DNA from 3 places in the Vibrio sp. QJM3NY_26 genome. Region 2 is predicted to be linked to each of the others. Evidence: predicted binding sites of a transcription regulator. Region 2 holds the regulator's gene; each other region holds the start of a gene.
What was found. Region 2 encodes PurR, which represses purine synthesis genes. Its sites were predicted from a motif close to TNANGNAAACGTTTNCNTNA; they were not measured.
Positions count from the first base shown of each region.

Region 1: the regulator PurR is predicted to act here: its motif matches at 2,465-2,484, upstream of glpX (class II fructose-bisphosphatase).
Region 3: the regulator PurR is predicted to act here: its motif matches at 4,951-4,970, upstream of AC3CH4_RS10935 (NupC/NupG family nucleoside CNT transporter).

Region 1 covers NZ_CM173515.1:3,177,797-3,184,538, forward strand. The annotation lists gene hslU (ATP-dependent protease ATPase subunit HslU) at 1-199, shown strand, start outside; gene AC3CH4_RS14205 (1,4-dihydroxy-2-naphthoate polyprenyltransferase) at 355-1,272, shown strand; gene rraA (ribonuclease E activity regulator RraA) at 1,346-1,864, shown strand; gene zapB (cell division protein ZapB) at 1,977-2,219, opposite strand; gene glpX (class II fructose-bisphosphatase) at 2,544-3,551, shown strand; gene AC3CH4_RS14225 (helix-turn-helix transcriptional regulator) at 3,714-4,334, shown strand; gene AC3CH4_RS14230 (DUF3135 domain-containing protein) at 4,437-4,784, shown strand; gene AC3CH4_RS14235 (DUF805 domain-containing protein) at 4,899-5,321, opposite strand; gene AC3CH4_RS14240 (5-carboxymethyl-2-hydroxymuconate Delta-isomerase) at 5,408-5,755, opposite strand; gene tpiA (triose-phosphate isomerase) at 6,005-6,742, shown strand, end outside.
Region 2 covers NZ_CM173515.1:2,270,234-2,276,975, forward strand. The annotation lists gene elyC (envelope biogenesis factor ElyC) at 1-459, shown strand, start outside; gene torR (two-component system response regulator TorR) at 686-1,399, opposite strand; gene torD (molecular chaperone TorD) at 1,684-2,331, shown strand; gene purR (HTH-type transcriptional repressor PurR) at 2,648-3,652, shown strand; cyclic di-GMP riboswitch class I at 3,823-3,908, shown strand; gene AC3CH4_RS09975 (TfoX/Sxy family DNA transformation protein) at 4,036-4,626, shown strand; gene AC3CH4_RS09980 (TVP38/TMEM64 family protein) at 4,762-5,442, shown strand; gene AC3CH4_RS09985 (putative signal transducing protein) at 5,496-5,813, shown strand; gene AC3CH4_RS09990 (alpha/beta fold hydrolase) at 5,962-6,742, opposite strand, start outside.
Region 3 covers NZ_CM173515.1:2,495,355-2,502,096, forward strand. The annotation lists gene AC3CH4_RS10915 (GNAT family N-acetyltransferase) at 1-245, shown strand, start outside; tRNA gene AC3CH4_RS10920 (tRNA-Arg) at 359-435, opposite strand; gene folD (bifunctional methylenetetrahydrofolate dehydrogenase/methenyltetrahydrofolate cyclohydrolase FolD) at 646-1,503, shown strand; gene AC3CH4_RS10930 (cation:proton antiporter) at 1,674-3,488, opposite strand; gene AC3CH4_RS10935 (NupC/NupG family nucleoside CNT transporter) at 3,705-4,904, opposite strand; gene AC3CH4_RS10940 (LysR family transcriptional regulator) at 5,110-6,030, opposite strand; gene AC3CH4_RS10945 (lytic murein transglycosylase) at 6,201-6,742, opposite strand, start outside.

The sequences.
Region 1 (6,742 bases), 910 kb from region 2:
CGCAGCATGGCGTGTGAACGAAACTACTGAAAACATCGGTGCGCGTCGTCTACACACAGTCATGGAGCGCCTAATGGATGAAATTTCATTTGACGCAACAGACCGAGCAGGCAGTAAATTGCTGATTGATGAAGCTTATGTAATATCTAAGCTTGGCGAGCTCGTGGAAGACGAAGACCTAAGTCGCTTCATCCTGTAGCACAGGAAACTCCAACTTATTGCTCTATCTCAAAGAAATAGCAGCTAGTAAGCGAATTCAAGGCCCACTTTCGAGTGGGCTTTTTATTACCCGAAAAATGGGCGTATACTCAAAACACAGTTTGAAACGAAGACTTACAAAGAATTAGACCTACGATGAAACAATCTCTACTGATTTGGCTTGATGCCGCACGACCAAAAACTCTGCCTCTCGCACTTGTCTCTATTCTTACAGGAAGTAGTTTAGCGTTCGCCGGCGGTCAGTTTTCTCTATCAATAGCCCTACTGGCTTTTTTAACTGCCACCTTATTACAAATTTTATCGAACCTAGCCAATGACTATGGTGACGCAGTAAAAGGCACAGACAACGAAAACCGTCTGGGGCCAACACGCGCAATGCAATCCGGCGCGGTGACCGCGAAAACCATGAAGCAAGCCATCATCCTCAACATCGTGTTTACCATGCTCGCTGGGCTGATTCTTATTTTTCATGCCTTAACCTCGATTGAAAGCATCTTATCTTTCATCGCGTTAGGCGTATTAGCCATAATGGCTGCCATCGCTTACACCGTGGGCAATAAACCTTATGGTTATATTGGCCTTGGCGATTTATCGGTATTTATCTTCTTCGGTTTGTTAGGCGTTTCAGGCACATACTTCTTACATACAGGTCATGTAGAACCAAGCCTATTCCTTCCAGCGCTAGGCTGTGGATTAATGGCGGTTGCGGTACTCAACATCAACAACATGCGTGATATAGAGAACGACAGCGAATGTGGTAAGCGCACCATGGCGGTTCGCCTAGGGCAACGCAAAGCCAAGCACTATCATTTTGCACTGCTTGGTCTCGCCCTTGCTTCTTTCGCTATCTACCTACTGATTCAAGAAAAACCGGTCTGGATCAGCCTGCCGTTTTTATTGAGCATTGTTATTGTTTACAAACATGGCAAGGCCGTTTGGGAAACCGAAAAACCAGCGCAGATTGCACCAATGATGCCAGTGATTGTGAAATGCTCACTGGTCACTAACCTATTGTTTGCAGGGGTTGTCGTAGCTCAAACTCTATTGAGTTAAATGAGACTAATCATTGCAAAGGGATCAAGCACCGATATACTCAAAGTAAGCTCATTGTTCAAAAGGTATACTAATGGAATACAACACTTCAGCACTGTGCGACATATATTTGGATCAAGTTGATGTCGTGGAGCCCATGTTCAGCAACTTCGGTGGACGTGCATCCTTCGCAGGACAGATCACGACATTAAAGTGTTTTGAAGACAATGCTTTGATTCGCTCCGTATTAGAGCAAGATGGTCTGGGACGTGTGTTGTTAATCGATGGTGGCGGCTCACTACGCAAAGCGCTGATCGATGCTGAGATTGCCCTACTTGCCGAAGACAATGAGTGGGAAGGTATTGTGGTTTACGGCTGTGTTCGTGAAGTCGATGAGCTAGAAGACATGAACATTGGTATTCAGGCTTTGGCTTCTATCCCTGTTGGTGCGAGCCAAGAAGGTGTCGGCGAATTGGACGTACCGGTCAACTTTGGCAGCGTAACCTTCTTACCGGAAGATTACCTCTACGCTGACAACACCGGCATTATTCTTTCGGCAGAGCCTTTAGATGTCGAACTTGATCTGGATGTTGAAGAAGAAGAGATCGAGTAACTCTCACTCAGCTTCAAATAATAAAATAAACCATAAGAACACGAAGCATAAGAACACAAACAAAAACGCCCGCTACTCAGTAGCGGGCGTTTTTTTAAATCTGAAGAGTCAATTACTCTACGTCATCCATTTTACCAAGAAGGTTACGGATGCGATCTTGCCACGCTGAATGCTCTTCCTGCATTTGCTGAGTTTTTTGCTCTAGCTCGTGACGGCTTTCTTTAAGCTCACCAGCTTCCGTTGCTAGTGCTTGTTTCTCTTCTTTAAGCTCTTCCACTTCCATTTGAAGAAGTGCAATTGTATCTACTGCTGTTTGAATTTTTGCTTCTAGCTGCTCTAGTACTTCAAAAGACATTCTGGCCTACCTTTAAGTTATCCGTTTGATGGTGAAGGTCTACTCCACTTATTTCCCCATTCTACTCAGCAGAGCAAGGATAAACACTCAATATATTCGATATTTTGCGCCATTCGATGAAAAAAACAGCGCTTTTTACCGAATATTGACGTGAATTATTACTACCGCGGCAACAGACTGATTATTTTGATGAATAATACCTGTTTTCACCCGTAAATTGATCAAGAGCAATCCCAAAAAAACAAAAAGGCAAACGTTTCCTTTGGGATATGGTAAAATTCGCCGCGAAATTTCTATTCCCCTTTTGAAAATTTTGGAGTCCGCATGAAACGCGATTTAGCAATGTCATTCTCTCGTGTCACTGAAGGTGCAGCACTAGCTGGTTACAAGTGGCTTGGCCGCGGCGATAAAAACGCTGCAGATGGCGCTGCTGTAGAAGTAATGCGTAGCCTACTGAACAAAACAGAAATTAGCGGCGAGATCGTTATCGGCGAAGGTGAAATCGATGATGCACCTATGCTATACATCGGCGAAAACGTCGGTATTGGCGGTGATGCAGTAGATATCGCCGTTGACCCAATTGAGGGGACTCGCATGACAGCAATGGGCCAATCAAATGCATTGGCTGTATTGGCTGCAGGCGAAAAAGGTAGCTTCCTAAAAGCGCCTGACATGTACATGGAAAAATTGGTTGTTGGCCCTGGTGCAAAAGGCGTGATTGACCTAGAACTGCCGCTGACAGAAAACCTAGAAAACATTGCGAAAGCACTAGGTAAAACACTCGATACACTGGTAGTAACGACACTAGCTAAGCCACGCCATGATCAAGTGATTGCCGACATGCAGGCGATGGGCGTTCGTGTATTCGCAGTGCCAGACGGTGATGTTGCTGCTTCTATCCTCACGTGCATGCCAGACAGCGAAGTCGACGTAATGTACTGCATCGGCGGCGCGCCTGAAGGCGTGGTTTCGGCTGCGGTTATTCGCGCACTCGACGGCGACATGCACGCACGCCTGCTTCCTCGCCATGAAGTAAAAGGTGATACAGAAGAGAACCGCAAGCACGGTGAGCTTGAACTAGAGCGTTGTGCTGAAATGGGCGTAACGGCGGGTATCGTGTTGAAGATGGAAGACATGGCTCGTAGCGACAACGTTGTATTCTCAGCAACTGGCATTACTAAGGGTGACCTTCTAGAGGGCATCACACGTATAGGTAATATCGCAACCACAGAAACACTGCTTATCCGTGGTCGCTGCCGTACGATTCGCCGCATCAAATCTATCCATTACCTAGAGCGTAAAGACCCAGAAGTAATCGGTCACATCCTATAGACCTAAACTCGCTCAAGCAGAACATTCGAAGGCTGATACCAAGTATCAGCCTTTTGTTTTATTGGTCACCAATAATCTGTGCATTTCACCTGCACCATAGTAAATGGTTTGCTTTATAAACACCTTGCCTCATAATAGTAAGGTTCATGAGGTAGAGATAGTATGAAAACAAGCGACAAAATCTTACAGACCATTAAGCGTCAAGGCGCGGTAACCGCGAAACAGTTGTCAGAAGAATTTGGCATGACGACAATGGGTGCAAGGCAACATCTGCAAAGTCTGGAAGATGACGGTATTCTTGCGTTTCATGATGTTAAAGTAAAAGTGGGTCGCCCGACTCGCCACTGGTCCCTGACTCAACAAGGCCATGGTCAATTTTCAGATCGACACGGTGAACTCACCATTCAAGTGATCGATGCTGTCGAGAACCTGTTTGGTAAAGAGGGGTTAGCTAAGGTTGCGGCCGAGCGCGAACAACACACCCTTAAGCAATATCAAACCGCGCTGTCTGATTGTGAATCGCTGAGCAGCAAGCTTAAAAAACTCACCCAGCTGCGTGAAGACGAAGGCTACATGGCTGAACTTCAAGAGCATGACGATCACTACATCTTGATCGAGAACCACTGCCCTATCTGCAAAGCTGCAACTCGCTGCCCTAGCCTGTGCCAATCTGAGCTCAATGTTTTCAAAGAATTACTCAAAGATGAATGTCATGTGAGCCGCACTGAACACATCATTACTGGCGAGCGTCGTTGTACTTATACCCTAACGCCAAGTTACTGATCCTGTCTCAATATTGAGAAAACACCAATAGATTAAAATTTGTACAAATTTCTTTCTTAAGCTTAAAGCATATGAAACATGCTTAATGCTAAGGAAGGAATCATGGCACATCCACAGCCCAATCAAAAACTGCCCCCTTTTGATGAACTGGTCCAACTCGCGAAAAGCGATCCGAAAGCATTCGATCAATTCAAACACGAGATGTGCGAACAGATGATTTGCTCAGCCTCAGAGACCATGCAAAACAGGCTTCGCGCTCAACAAAGTCATATCGATTTAGTCGTCAGCCGCTGCAAGAATCCACATCACGCTAATGTTGTTCTGATGCAAGAGCTGCGCTGTCAGGTCTGTAAATTCCAAGATGCACTCAAAGGCCGCTGCGATTTTGAAGAATCTCTGCCTGAAAATGTCGTGCCTTTCAGGCCAAATACAGAGCCAAAAATGTACTAGCTGTTTAAATGTACTAACCGTTGAAATGGACTAGCGACAAAAACCCATTCAAAGAAAAACGCTTTAAAAAAAGGGAGCACAATGCTCCCTTCTTATTTCTCAATCATTCAATCTTTACACTGGGTCGTCACCGTAATCATTACGGCCTTCAGTTCCCTTGAGCAATCCACATTCAATCAAAATCCATAAACCACATACTAATGCTGCAACCGTTGCTGCCATGTGAACTGGCGATACCGACTCTGTTGTCGTTGCGACCATTGGCGAAGCCAAACGCCCAAGCACCAGTGGCACGTTCAACAGCAACCAGTAGTTCGACTTATTGCGGTCGTGCCAGCGTTTAGCGGTAATTGCAAGATCTGGGATAACCAGCAACAGTAGGAAGATTGGTAGCAGGATATAGGAATATGCAGGGAACAGAACAGAAATACCGGAAGCAAAACCAGTAATCGCTACATAGTAGAAAACATTCCAAATCCAGTAAGTCTTACGACCAATTCTCCCCTTGAAAGAGAGCAGTAAATCTTTCATCGACATCTTAAATACTCAAAAAATTAATGCGCTACCAAAAAGTTAGCAGCAAATAGTCAGTTAATCACTTTTAGTTAGTTGATTCTTTTTAGCTAGTTCATCACTTTCTGAAAGCAACTTTTATCCATATCTCGTATGTTGACCGTTAGGCTACGGATATGGCTTGCCTGTTCTTGTAGGGTTTGCATCAACAAACGCGACAATTCTCTTTTCTGTTCTTCGGTACGTCCTGAAAGTAACTCAAAGCTAATATGAACAAAATCCACATTGTCCTCTTCATCACCGACCAACCAGTTATGACAGCGCAGTGAACGAGACTTCACAGAAGGTACATCAAACAAACCACAGTTTAATGTAACTTGATGAAGGTCTTCCAGTAAACCTTGGATATTCACTCGCTCATCCACTGAATTTGAGTACTCTAGAACTAGATTCGGCATTATTACTTCCTATTGTTAACGCAATCGTTTGTCCCTTAATAGCAACTAACGATGAAAAATCCGAGAAGTTAGCTATTATTCTGTCTGCCGGATCACTGATATATGCTCAAAATCTACTCTGACCATTGAGTAAGATCCAAGAAAGTCATGACCACAGTCATGATCTGTTGATATTATTCTGTTATATTATTTCGTAATAAAGTTTACTTTTTTACATTCGATTTATTTAAATACTTTGGAGATATTCCTATGCGTCATCCTGTAGTTATGGGTAACTGGAAACTAAACGGCAGCAAAGAAATGGTTGTTGATCTACTAAACGGTCTTAACGCTGAACTTGAAGGCGTAACAGGCGTAGACGTAGCAGTTGCTCCACCAGCACTTTTCGTTGATCTTGCTGAGCGTACGCTTACTGAAGCGGGCAGCGCGATCATCCTAGGTGCTCAAAACTCTGACCTAAACAACAGCGGTGCATTCACTGGCGACATGTCTCCAGCAATGCTTAAAGAGTTCGGCGCATCTCACATCATCATCGGTCACTCTGAGCGTCGTGAATACCACGCTGAGTCTGACGAATTCGTTGCTAAGAAATTCGCATTCCTAAAAGAGAACGGCCTAACTCCAGTTCTTTGTATCGGTGAGTCTGATGCACAAAACGAAGCAGGCGAAACTGTTGCTGTATGTGCTCGTCAACTTGACGCTGTTATCAACACTCAAGGTGTTGAAGCTCTTGAAGGCGCTATCATCGCTTACGAACCAATCTGGGCTATCGGTACTGGTAAAGCAGCTACAGCTGAAGATGCACAACGCATCCACGCTCAAATCCGTGCACACATCGCAGAGAAATCTGAAGACGTTGCTAAGAAAGTTGTTATCCAATACGGCGGTTCTGTTAAGCCAGAAAACGCAGCAGCTTACTTCGCACAACCAGACATCGACGGTGCTCTAGTTGGCGGCGCAGCTCTAGACGCGAAAAGCTTCGCAGCT
Region 2 (6,742 bases):
ACTGAAGTGAGCAATGCTAGAATGATGGCCAAAGTTGCGTTGGCACTAGGTGTCTCAAAGCCCGATATCATTCTGCTTGAAACAGCAAAAGACACTTGGGAAGAAGCCCGCCAAGCCGCTGCGTTCGTTAAAAATAAAAGAATGGTACTGGTAACTTCCGCTAGCCATATGACTCGCGCATTGAATGAATTCCATGCTGCCGGCATGAGGCCATTACCAGCACCAACCAACTACCTTGCACAAGAAGGGATTGTTGAACCTTGGAATAAGTACATGCCCAAAGCTCTTTACCTTGAACAAACTGAGCGTTACTGGCACGAAACAATGGGGTTGATGTGGCAAAGCCTGCGTGATTGGCTTGATACAAGTAATGACACCGTTGAAGAACCCATTGTTGTTCCTGAAACATCTCGCTTAGTTGAAGATGACGGTGGTATTTCTGCGGCGCAGCCTCAATAAACTCAACCGAATAAGTAAACTGGATCTTATCAGTAGACATAATCTTACCTGTAAACATAGTTTTATCTGTAGACTCGACCAGATAGGCAAAACTGATTAACCAAGTAATTTGCAGGTTTCCAGTTCGTAAACAGTAAAAGCTAAACAATAAAAAAGCCGAGACATCAATGATGTCTCGGCTTTTTACGTTTAAATATCGTTGTTGATTAGTCATTCCTAAAGGAAATCAATCACCAGCGAACATGTAACCTTCACCGTGAACCGTTACAAAAATTTGTGGATTCTTAGGGTCAAACTCCATCTTCGCACGCATACGACGGATTAACACGTCGATAGTTCGATCGTTTGGAGCATCCACTCGGTGGCTGATCATATTCAGAATGCGTTCACGACTTAATACCTGGTTAGGGTAAGAAGAGAGCGCAACCAACAGTTCATATTCAGCTTTAGTCAGTTTTACCGGTTCGCCGTTTTTGCTTAGCGCACGACGAGGGATATCAAACGTCCACTCACCAAAACGAACCACAGATTCGTCTTCAGTCTCTTCAACCTTACCTGCTGCTGTTTTACGAGCGGCAGAAATGCGCCAAAGTAGGTTTTTAACTCGAACCAATAACTCGCGAAGTTCGAAGGGTTTAGTAACGTAATCGTCAGCGCCCATTTCAAGGCCAACGATTTTGTCGATGCTATCCGTGCGTCCAGTAACTAAAATAATTCCAATGTCTGATTGACTGCGTAATTCGCGAGTTAGCATCAATCCATCTTCGCCTGGTAAGTTGATGTCCAGCATAATGAGGTCAACGTTATTATCTTCTAACACGTTTCTCATTTGAGCGCCGCTTTCCGCTTCGCTTACTGTGTAACCTTCGTTCTGGAAGTATCCGACCAGTTTACTGCGGGTTACCACATCATCTTCTACGACTAATACGTGATAGCTCATCTACACCACTTTTCTTATTTAATAGTTTCAGTGACTATTCTATTCATAACTCGTAACAATTCTAGTGGTACACAAGATAAAAGCCAGAAACATGGATCTTTTTTGATACAAGACAATCTTAAACCTTGCTATTTATCGTCCATCGCAATTCAATATAGGCATTACTACTAACGAGTAACTTTGCGTTTCGCAAATAACCTTGTTATTCAGCCTTGGTGTGCTTTGCACAAGTAACTTCAAGATGCATATAAGTAACACCACAAGACTAAATCAGGATCTAAGAAATGAAAGATACGAAAGCGTTCAACGAGCAAAGAGCAGAAATATACTGGTGGCTATCAAGCTTATTCGCTAAAGAGCTCACTCAAGAAGAACTCGATCACTACCACTCTGTTGAAATTCGTTCTTTCCTAACTGGTTTAGGCGAAAATGAAACACTAAAGCCGGCGATCGATAGCCTAGTGGATGCGCTAAACCGCCTACAAACGCGTGAGGATGCTCAACTAGAATTGTCTGCTGACTTCTGTGACTTATTCTTAAAAACAGATAAGCATGGCGCACTTCCTTACGCTTCTATGTATATCGGTGAGACTGGCCTTTTGAATGATAAGCCAGCAAAAGATATGGAAGAGATCATGGCCAAGCACAACTTAGTGGTGAACCAAGACCTAAAAGAACCAGCTGACCACATCGCTATCGCACTCGACTTCCTTGGCAACTTGATCATCCGTTCTAATGAAACGGAACTTGAAGAAGAGCTAGAGAAATCGTTCATTGTTCAACAGCAATTTATCGAGCAACAACTTCTTACTTGGGTACCAAAGTTCAACGTTAAATGTCATGACGTTGACGAATTCGGTTTCTACGCATCAGTCTCATCTCTGCTACTTGCATTCTGTAAATTGGACACCCAATACCTCGCTGGTGAATAAGCTTATTGGATGACTCGTTAAATAAATTCAGAAGAATGTGACAATTCACCCGGATTTCCGGGTGAATTTTATTGCGAGTAATTTCTAGTCAGTCTAAAATTGTGACCGCAAACGATAAAATATGAAACATTCACGAAATGCTATGCTTATTATAGTTTTGAGCATTTCGGTGTTAAGACAAGCCGCTCAATAGCGGTTTTTTGTTTTTTAGCACTTTAGTACCCAAAGAGCCCTACAAATTTAAGCTCTTAGTTAGGTAGCTTAACGGCTACTTCATTCCGTACTTTGGGAAAGTAGCTTCTAATAGGATAAAACCATGGCCACTATAAAAGATGTCGCTCGCTTAGCAGGCGTATCAACAACAACCGTTTCTCACGTAATCAACAAAACTCGCTTTGTTGCAGAAGCGACGCAAGAAAAAGTAAATAAAGCCGTAGACGAACTGAACTATGCACCAAGTGCCGTTGCTCGTAGTTTGAAGTGCAATACAACCCGCACTATCGGCATGCTAGTTACTCAATCAACTAACCTATTCTTCTCTGAAGTTATCGATGGTGTTGAAAGCTACTGCTACCGTCAAGGTTACACTTTGATTCTGTGTAATACGGGCGGTATCTATGAGAAGCAACGTGACTACATTCGAATGCTTGCAGAGAAACGTGTAGATGGCATCTTAGTTATGTGTTCTGACCTAACTGAAGAGCTAAGAGGCATGTTAGACCGTCACGCTGACATTCCTAAAGTGATTATGGATTGGGGCCCTGAGAGTTCTCAAGCAGATAAGATCATCGACAACTCTGAGGAAGGTGGTTACCTAGCGACCAAATACCTCATTGAGCACGGTCACTCCAAGATTGCTTGTTTAAGTGGCCACTTAGACAAAGCGGCATGTGTTGAACGCATCGCGGGTTACAAACGCGCACTCAACGAAGCTAAGATTGCTACCGATGATAACATGATCATTGAAGGTAACTTCGAGTGTGATACTGCGGTTCTTGCTGCAGAGAAAATCATTAAGATGGTAGATCGCCCAACGGCCGTATTCTGTTTTAACGACACAATGGCACTCGGCCTAATGAGCAGATTGCAAGAGAAAGGAATTCGTATCCCTGAAGATATTTCAGTGATCGGCTATGACAACATCGAGTTGGCTGAATACTTCTCTCCACCGTTAACAACGGTTCACCAACCCAAACGTCGTGTTGGTAAGAACGCTTTCGAAATTTTGTTAGAACGCATTAAAGATAAAGACCATGAAAAGCGTGTGTTCGAAATGCACCCTGAAATTGTTGAGCGAAGCACAGTTAAAACGTTAAATTAATTGATAAATTCAGTTTAATATAATTAAGCGCACCTTTAGGTGCGCTTTTTTTATCAACAACATGAATGAACCTGGTATCATACTGGAAAGATCATTAATTGAAGCAATATCACATTTTGAAATAACAAGTGTGAGCCTCATTCAACAAAAACTTTATTCTATTCAATCAGTCACGCACAGGGCAAATCACTTGAAAGAGTGAGACGCAAAGCTTCCGGCCTAAACCACTCGTTGGTATGGTAGCGGGGTTACCGATGGCAAAATGCAGTAACTACTAATAATTTAGTAATTTACGGCTAATTGACAATTTAATTGCAACATTTTGCTAATCTCTCGGACCTGCTTATTTGGTGGCGTAGTTCAAATACACCGAGATAAATAACATGGATAAACCGATACTAAAGGATTCAATGAAATTATTTGAATCCCTAGGAAAAATAAAATCACGCTCGATGTTTGGTGGCTTCGGTCTTTTTGCTGATGACACTATGTTTGCTCTGGTTGTAAATGACCAGCTGCACATACGAGCAGACAAATGCACAACGAAACAGTTCGAACAACAAGGCTTTCAACCGTACGTCTACAAAAAACGTGGTTTCCCTGTCGTTACTAAATATTTCGCTTTACCCGAAGGCCTGTGGCAAGACCAAGAGAAAATCTTGCAGCTTGCAACGACGTCTCTGGGTTTTGCTAAAGAAGAAAAAGCTGAGCAATCTTCAGCTAAGCCTACTCGACTCAAAGATCTGCCCAACCTTCGACTCGCCACTGAGCGTATGTTGAAAAAAGCAGGGATCGATTCCGTAGAACGTTTATATGAATCTGGCTCTGTAAACGCATTTAACGCCATCAAAGAATCACATGCGTCTTCTGTCAGTATTGAACTACTTTGGGCGCTAGAAGGCGCGATCAATGGCACACATTGGTCTGTTATACCGCAGCAGCGTCGTGAAGAGCTTATCAATCGCGTCAATTAACATTGTAAGTGAAAAACTATATACATAACTAAGCCGCATTTACTGCGGCTTTTTTTATATCTGCTGAAAGTTAATCTATGCTTTGCCTGTCTGTCTATACTAATGGTATACATTGAAAATTTAGAGGAAGTATCAATGAGTAAGAAAATGATATTGGGTATTGTGTTGGTCGTAACCATCGTCTTGTTAGGCGTCAATTTCGGCCAATACCTAACGCTTGAAAATGCCAAGGCCCAACAAGCCGTTTTAAATGACTACATTGATAGCAACTTCATTGCTGCCGCTGCTATCTATTTTGTCGCGTATGTAATGATTACTGCTTTCTCAATTCCTGGTGCTGCTGTTGTGACCCTGTTAGGAGCTGCGCTATTTGGTTTCTGGAATAGTTTGCTGCTGGTCTCTTTCGCCAGTGCCATTGGTGCAACCCTCGCATTTCTAAGTAGCCGCTACCTTTTACGTGACTGGATCCAAACCAAATTTGGTGACAAATTAGCAACGATTAACAAGGGCGTTGAAAAAGACGGAGCATTTTACTTGTTTTCTCTGCGTCTGATTCCTGTATTCCCATTTTTCCTTATCAATCTGTTGATGGGTCTAACACCGATGTCTGTGAGTCGCTATTACATTACAAGTCAAATAGGAATGTTACCGGGTACTGCCGTTTTCTTGAATGCTGGTACTCAACTCGCGGAAATTGATTCACTTTCGGGTATCGTGTCCCCTTCAGTACTATTGTCATTTGCCTTACTGGGTGTATTCCCAATCATTGCTAAATGGTTGATGAATAAATTTCGCTCAGCACCTGTGGCTGAATAACGTATACCTATAATAGCTTAATAACGCATATAGCCAGATAAGGTTCTATCTCAATGAAAATCTTCAGTGCATCGAATCCGACAGAAGCCCACATCATCCGTGGATTACTAGAAAGTGTGAATATTGCGTGTGAAGTCCGTGGTGAAGGGTTATTCGGTTTGAAAGGGGAAATCCCATTTACCGAAGAAACTGACCCCTACGTATGGTTATATGAGCCAGAATTGGCGAGCAAAGCCTGGGCAGTTGTTAATGACTACCAGAAACAGCAAGATTCAATCATTTATGAAGAGTGGCGTTGCGGAGAATGTCATGAAGTCAACGAAGCACAATTTGGTTCTTGTTGGCAGTGCGGTGCTGCTTCACCTGAATAGCAGGTTTTGAAAGGTAAAGTGGCTCCAACGGCCTTTTATAACCACTCGGTCAGATACCTCCTCCAAATAAAAACGGGAAGCTAAAATTAGCTTCCCGTTTTTGTCTCAATTCTATTCGAGCGTCTGTTCTGGTGAAGAATCGAGATAATCACTGAATTTGCTTTTGAATAAAAGCGATAGATCGTTGATTGAATTCTTCAGGGTTTTCTACGTTACATACGTGTCCACAATTCGGAATTTCTACTAGCTCGCTCGACTTATGCGCCTCTACCATTTCTTTTACTGGCTTGATGAACATGTAGTCTCGCTCGCCCATCAAATACAAAGTTGGAATCGGCAACTCTCGGTCTTTGAAGTATTTCATCAATGGGTTTACATCAGCCGTGAGGATAAACCAGCGCTTGAACTCTTTCTGGCACAGTTTTTTGGCTTCGCGGATAAACAGGTGACGTGATTCTTTTTGGCTTTTTTGTGGCATCACAACGTAAGCAAAAAGGCTGTATAACCACATATAAGGAATGATGTGCTTACTCAAGTTACCCAACTTGATTAAGACTTGAGAGCGAGTGTTGAGTTTAGTCACGGCACCACCCAGTACCATTGAACGCACACGGCCAGCCGCTAGCTCTGCGACATTACGGACAATAATCGTGCCCAAAGACATACCTACAAAGTGTGCAGAACGGATTTTCAGATGGTCTAACACCTTAAGAATATCAAGCGTCACCGATTTGAACGTATAACGATTCGAAATCAGCCCTTTGAGGATGTTGTCTGATTTACCATGCCCTCTCAAATCAATGAGAAGCAAGTTGAAGTGCTGTTTATACGCTTTGATCTGCTTAAACCAGATGGAGGAACTGCCTCCTGCGCCATGCACAAATACAACCCACTCATCGCTCGTAGGGTGAGTAAATGTTTTATGAAAT
Region 3 (6,742 bases), 230 kb from region 2:
TTTGTATCGGGCGAGTGATCGTAGCGAAAGAATACCGAGGTAAACAGATAGGTAACCAGCTCATGCAAGTGAGTTTTGATGCCACTCGGAAGATTTACCCTGATTGCTCAATTTTTATTTCGGCACAAGCTCATCTTAAAGACTATTATGGTAAGTTCGGTTTCGACGTAGTGACCGATCATTACTTGGAAGATGGATGCAGTATGCTAGGCCTTAGATATACCCCACAGCTCGTTGCCGTTTAGCAAAAACTGAAAGACAAAGACACCTAAAGACACAACACGGTATTGAAAGATTAAGTCGTTCTGAAATGCAAAAAACCCGACAGCTCAGGGAGTTATCGGGTTTCTTTAAATAGTGGTACGCCCTGAAGGATTCGAACCTTCGACCACCTCCTTAGAAGGGAGGTGCTCTATCCAGCTGAGCTAAGGGCGCGCTACAGGAAAGGATTATACGAATTCGAATCAGTAAAGCAACGGCTTTATCTAACATTCTGATCCAAGTGAGTAAAAAAAGGGCAATAAGATTATAAGTGTTGGAAAATAGAACAAAGCAAACGTTTGCTTGATGGTAATCAAAAAGATTTTCTGGAATAATGCGCCAAAACATCAGCCACTAACTTGAATATCAATACTAAGGAAATTCATGACTGCTCAAAATATTGATGGAAAGCTAATTTCTCAAACAGTTCGCTCTGAAGTAGCGGCACGTGTAAAAGCTCGTACTCAAGCTGGATTGCGTGCTCCGGGCCTAGCGGTTGTTTTAGTGGGTGAAGACCCGGCATCTCAGGTTTACGTTGGCAGTAAACGCAAAGCGTGTGAAGAAGTTGGTTTCGTCTCGAAATCTTTTGATTTACCAGCAACTGCCACCGAACATGAATTGCTAACGCTAGTCGATCAACTCAACGAAGACCCAGAGATTGATGGCATTCTAGTTCAACTGCCTTTGCCTGCTGGTATCGATACTACTCACGTTCTTGAGCGTATCACACCTGAAAAAGACGTTGATGGCTTCCACCCATACAACGTAGGCCGTTTGGCTCAGCGTATGCCTAAGCTACGCTCTTGTACGCCTAAAGGCATCATCACGCTGCTTGACCGTTACAACATCGATTTACGCGGCAAGCACGCGGTTGTTGTAGGCGCATCAAACATTGTTGGTCGCCCAATGACTCTAGAACTGCTTCTAGCAGGTTGTACGACAACAACATGCCACCGCTTCACCAAAGACCTTGAAGGTCACGTACGTCAAGCAGACGTTGTTGTGGTTGCCGTTGGTAAGCCTAACTTCATTCCTGGTGCTTGGATTAAGAAAGGTGCTGTTGTGGTCGATGTTGGTATCAACCGTTTGGAATCTGGCAAGCTCGTTGGCGACGTTGAATACGATGTGGCTAAAGAAAGCGCAAGCTTCATCACACCAGTTCCGGGTGGTGTTGGTCCAATGACAGTGGCAAGCCTAATCGAGAATACTATGATCGCTTGTGAGCAATTTCACTCGAAATAGTCCGCAATGACAGCTTAGGTAGTAATACCAGCGGCATGAATTGCCTCGCCCTAGAGTAAAATAAGCTAGAGCAAAATTAGAAAGCCGCAGCGTGAAAACGTTGCGGCTTTTTTGATACTGAGCTATTCGTTTTTGATACAAAGCGACTCGCTTTAAATACAGAGCACTCACTACTTATCTGGAGTATCGATACCTTCAATCTCTCCCAAAGGTGGCAATAAACTAATGACCTGACACTCCGTTGATATGAGTTTTTCCAATTCAGAGCCTTGTGTCACTAAGCGAAAATCACCATCATTAATCACGCCAAGTGGAATCGCTTTAGGGTACAGGGCATTAAACTCATTAAGGTCAAACGCCTCGGTTAAACCCGTGCTCTTAATTTGGCTGCCTTGAGCCATCAAGGAGTTAAGTTTGGAATAGGTAACCCCTTCGGAAAACAGGCTTCTATTGCCATCACGGCTCACCTGATGCCTTTCATGTTTATTTTCTGAGGATTCAAGTTCAAACACCTTATTCTCACCAAACTCATCTTGATAGTGCATACTGACTAGTGGGTTGGTTTGACGATAAGGCGATACAATCATGGCACGCCCTATCCCATCCAATTCCAGATTATTTTCAGCATGGCTCGAAGCTGGATTACCGAAATAGACATTCAAGTTGTCCATGCGCGCTAAGCGAATGCTCTCCCAGTTGGTATCAGCAAGCACACTGTTGATGTTGTGTGTCGCCAGCACTTTGGCAAACTGACGTGAAAAATGAGTCGCACCAAAGAAAATAACCCCTTGTGCCTTCTCTTGAGTCACACCCAGCCTTCTAGCCCACCAACTCGCGGTTAGGCTCTGAATCACTACTGTACCAATAATGACCAAGAACACCATTGGCACCAGTAAATCTGCCCCTTCGATTAATTGCTTCTCTTGAAGCTTGATTGCAAACAGAGAAGAAACCGCGGCAGCAACGATCCCGCGAGGCGCCATCCAGCTCAAAAACCATTTATCTGCTGAAGTAAGATCCGTGCCGATCCCGCTGATCCACACACTCAGAGGACGAGCCACCAGCATGACGACCGCTAATAAGCCAATTCCACCCCAACCTATTGAGAGGAAAGTCCCCGAATCAAGCCTGCTCGCTAACAGAATAAACAACGCAGAAATGAGTAACACAGTCAGGGTTTCTTTGAATTCAATAATGTCTTCGAGATCCAAGCCTTTCACATTGGCGAGCCAGATACCCATGATGGTCACGGTTAATAAACCGGACTCTTCACTCAGATCATTTGAGAAAGAGAACGCCGCCAGCATTAATGTCAGGACCGCCACGTTACGCAAATAATGTGGAACCCAATGCCCTTGCAACATCTTGGCAATCAAATAGCCACCGATGATCCCTAAGCCCAAACCAATGGCTAAAGTCAGCCCCAACGCCGACAGAACATGGCTTGTAGGATCGGCTGAAGAGACAATGTATTCGTAAACGAGAACGGCAAACAGAGCGCCAATCGGGTCAATCACTATCCCTTCCCAGCGCAAGATACTGCCTAGCGAAGATTTGGGTTGAATGCTGCGCAGCATGGGAACAATCACCGTTGGGCCGGTCACCACGACTAATGCAGCAAACAACGCCGCCAATGGCCAACTGAAATCGACAAAATAATAAGCCCCCACCACGATGCACGCCCATGTAATCAACATGCCGAAACTCACTAAGTGAGTCACCATGCGGCCATGGCCTCTGATTTCTTTGAAATTAAGAGTCAATGCACCTTCAAACAAAATGATGGCGACCCCTAATGAAATCAACGGGAACAGTACATCACCAAAAATGGCATCAGGATTAAGGATGTTGAGACCGGGACCTAATAGCAGGCCAACGATAAGCAAAGGAAGAATAGCGGGAAGACGCAAACGCCAACCAAGTAGCTGGCAAGCCAAGGACAAGAGTCCAATTAACGCCAAAGAAGAAGTGATCGACAAATCCATTTATGCCCCTAAAACATTTGTACCACACCCTGTGGTACAAACTTATTCACTGAAATAAGAAAGCCTACGTTCTTACACTATAGGCTCTCTTTATCATACTAAGCGAATATTATTGTGGTTAATCAGTCACTTTACTATAGGGAGAGCAAAGCCACGATTAGCTAACTAGGTGGTTATGCCCGAGTTAGAAAGTGCTTATAAGTCACCAATGATTACTTATAGAGAAAGCACCACGCCCGCAATCGCTGCGCTCATTAGGTTGGCAAGCACACCCGCACAAATTGCTTTAAAGCCGTATTGTGAGATGAAAGATCGACGCTCTGGAACTAAGCTACCCAAACCGCCAATCAGAATTGCCATCGTAGAGATGTTGGCAAAACCACATAGCGCGAAAGTAACGATCGCTTTTGAGTGCTCACTCAGTGCGTCTTTTACGTCCATTAACTGGATGAAAGCCACAAACTCGTTCACAACGATTTTGTTACCGATCAGCGAGCCTGCAACCACAGCTTCAGACCATGGCACACCGATCAGCCATGCAACGGGTGCGAACACATAACCTAGGATAAGTTCGAAGCTTAGGTTTACGCCAAACCAACCACCAACAATACCTAATAAGCCATTCAGCATTGCAATCACACTGATAAAGGCCAGAAGTGTCGCACCCACTGCAACGGCAATACGAAGTCCAGACATAGCCCCATCTGCCATTGCCTCAACTACGTTTGTTGCTCGTGGAATTTCAACGTCAGATTCAATATTTTCTTGAGCCTCATCTGCGTTACCTGGTACCAAAATCTTGGCCATCAATAGACCAGCAGGAGCAGACATGAATGCCGCAGCGATCAGGTAGTTCAAATCAACACCAAGCGATGCATAACCGACTAGCGTGCCACCAGCTACAGAAGCCAAACCACACACCATGACGGCAAACAGTTGTGAATCCGTCATGTGCTTCAAGTAAGGTTTAACCACCAATGGCGCTTCGATCATGCCAACAAAAATATTCGCAGTTGCAGACAGTGACTCCGCACGACCTGTACCTAAGAACTTTTGCAAAGCCCCACCGATTAGGTTGATTACCTTTGGCATAAAGCCGATGTGATACAAACCTGAAATCAATGCAGAGAAAAAGATAATGATGCCGAGAACGTTAATAGCGAATACAAATCCGTTATTCGTTAGGCCACCAAATAGGAAGTTAATCCCCTCTTGACCGTAGTTGATCAAGCTAGACACTGCACCAGTAGCTGCATTCAACACTTCTTTACCCATCGGCACATAAAGAACCAATAGCGCGAATGAGATTTGCAGTAAGAAAGCCAAAGAGACGGTTCTTAGCGGGATATTTTTTCTGTCCGTAGATAGTAACCAAGCGGCTACTAAAATAGTGATAATTCCAAGTAGGGAAGCCATATGCGTCAACCTAAAAGTTGTAGGTAGTAAAGGCGACGCATTCTATAGAGGAAATCGTTTGCGGCAAGTTGAGGTTGTTAATGTGATGTTGGTTGAATCACTCTTTAATATCCCCTCCCACTAAGTTATTGAATTTTAATAATTAACTTTGATTAAAAAACACACTTTTTCCATATAGAAATTATATTTATAGATTGGGAAACAGTTAGCGGTGCAGTTCAACGCAGGTTTTGAGGTTTTTGTCCCAATACGTCGGTGATCCGATATGATCTTTGATGAACTCAATCACTGCTGAAAGCTTCTTCGGCATGTTCTTTCGGCTCGGATACACGGCATAAAATGGCATCAGCTGACTTGCTCGCCATTCCGGTAAAACTTGGATGAGCTTGCCCGTTCTAAACTCTTCTTTGACCAAGTAAGTCGCTAGGTAAGCAACGCCCCAACCTGATACTGCCGCGTCTCGTACCGCTTCAGCCAAATCCACCGAATAATCGCCTGCCACTTTAACACTGAGATTTTCTTGGCCGTTATCAAATGCCCATGACGTGTAATCACGTTCACGGCTGCGGTAGATGAGGCAGTTATGGTCAATCAGATCAGATGGCACGTGTGGAGTCCCTGCCTTAATCAGATAATCCGGTGATGCGGCTACCACAAACTGGCTGTCGGCTAGGCGCTGCGCAATGTAACCTTCAGGCAAGTCTTCATTGTTAGTGATCCAGAGATCCAAACGCTCCTCAATCATGTCCACTTTGTAATCGAACAAATGCACTTCAATTCTCAGCTGAGGGTAAAGCTGTCTAAGCTGGTCAATCGCTGGAATGATATGCAGTGTGCCAAATGACTGAGACAAGCCTATACGGAATATTCCAGAAATGTCGTCACGCTGGCTATCCATGTCCATTTGAGCCGCTTTCACCGTATTGAACAGCTGCTCACAATGCTGATAGAACACTTCTCCAGCTTCAGTTAACGTAAGGCTGCGTGTGGTTCTTTGCACTAACTTGATACCTATCGAATCCTCGAGCAAAGCAATTTGTTTACTGATGTGAGATACCGACACATTCAAGCTTTTTGCTGCACTGGTAAAGCCTTCATGCTTGATTAACGCATGGAATATCACCATCTGTGCGGCTCTATCTGTTAGCACAAAACCACCTTCTTAAATATCTGAAATATAAAATAAAAAGGACTCCGAAGAGTCCTTTAATCTGTTCTGCCTATAGTAGGCTAAATGCTATTCAAAGCGACCTAGTTCTATTAATCAGATTGAGTCTATTAATCAAATTAGGTCGATTAATCAAACTTAATTCTATCGGCTAGGTGACTGACAGCCAAAGCAAAGTAGTAAGAACGATTCCACTTCATTAACACATTGTAGTTGTTGTAAATGAGGTACGAACGACCCGTTTCATCGTCCGGCATTATCAACCAAGCTTTGATGTCTTCATCAAGTGTAGGCAGTGGGCGATCGTCATAACGCTTAATACCAAGTTCAGACCACTCTTTTAGGTATTTCGCTTTGTCTTCGTCTCGACCTTGCATCTCAATAGACACGGTTGATGGAACGTGAACCTGACGCCCCCAAGTATATTTGTCATCCCAACCCGATTGGCTGAGATAATTCGCCGCCGAAGCGAACACGTCTTCTTCGGTACCCCAAATATCTTTCTTGCCATCACCACTGCCATCAGCGGCGTAAGCTAAGAATGAGCTAGGCATAAACTGAGGTTGCCCCATCGCGCCAGCCCAAGAGCCTTTCATCTCTTTTGGTGCAATATGGCCTTGATCAAGTATCTTCAATGCCGCCATCGCTTCGCTACGGAAGAAGGCTTCTC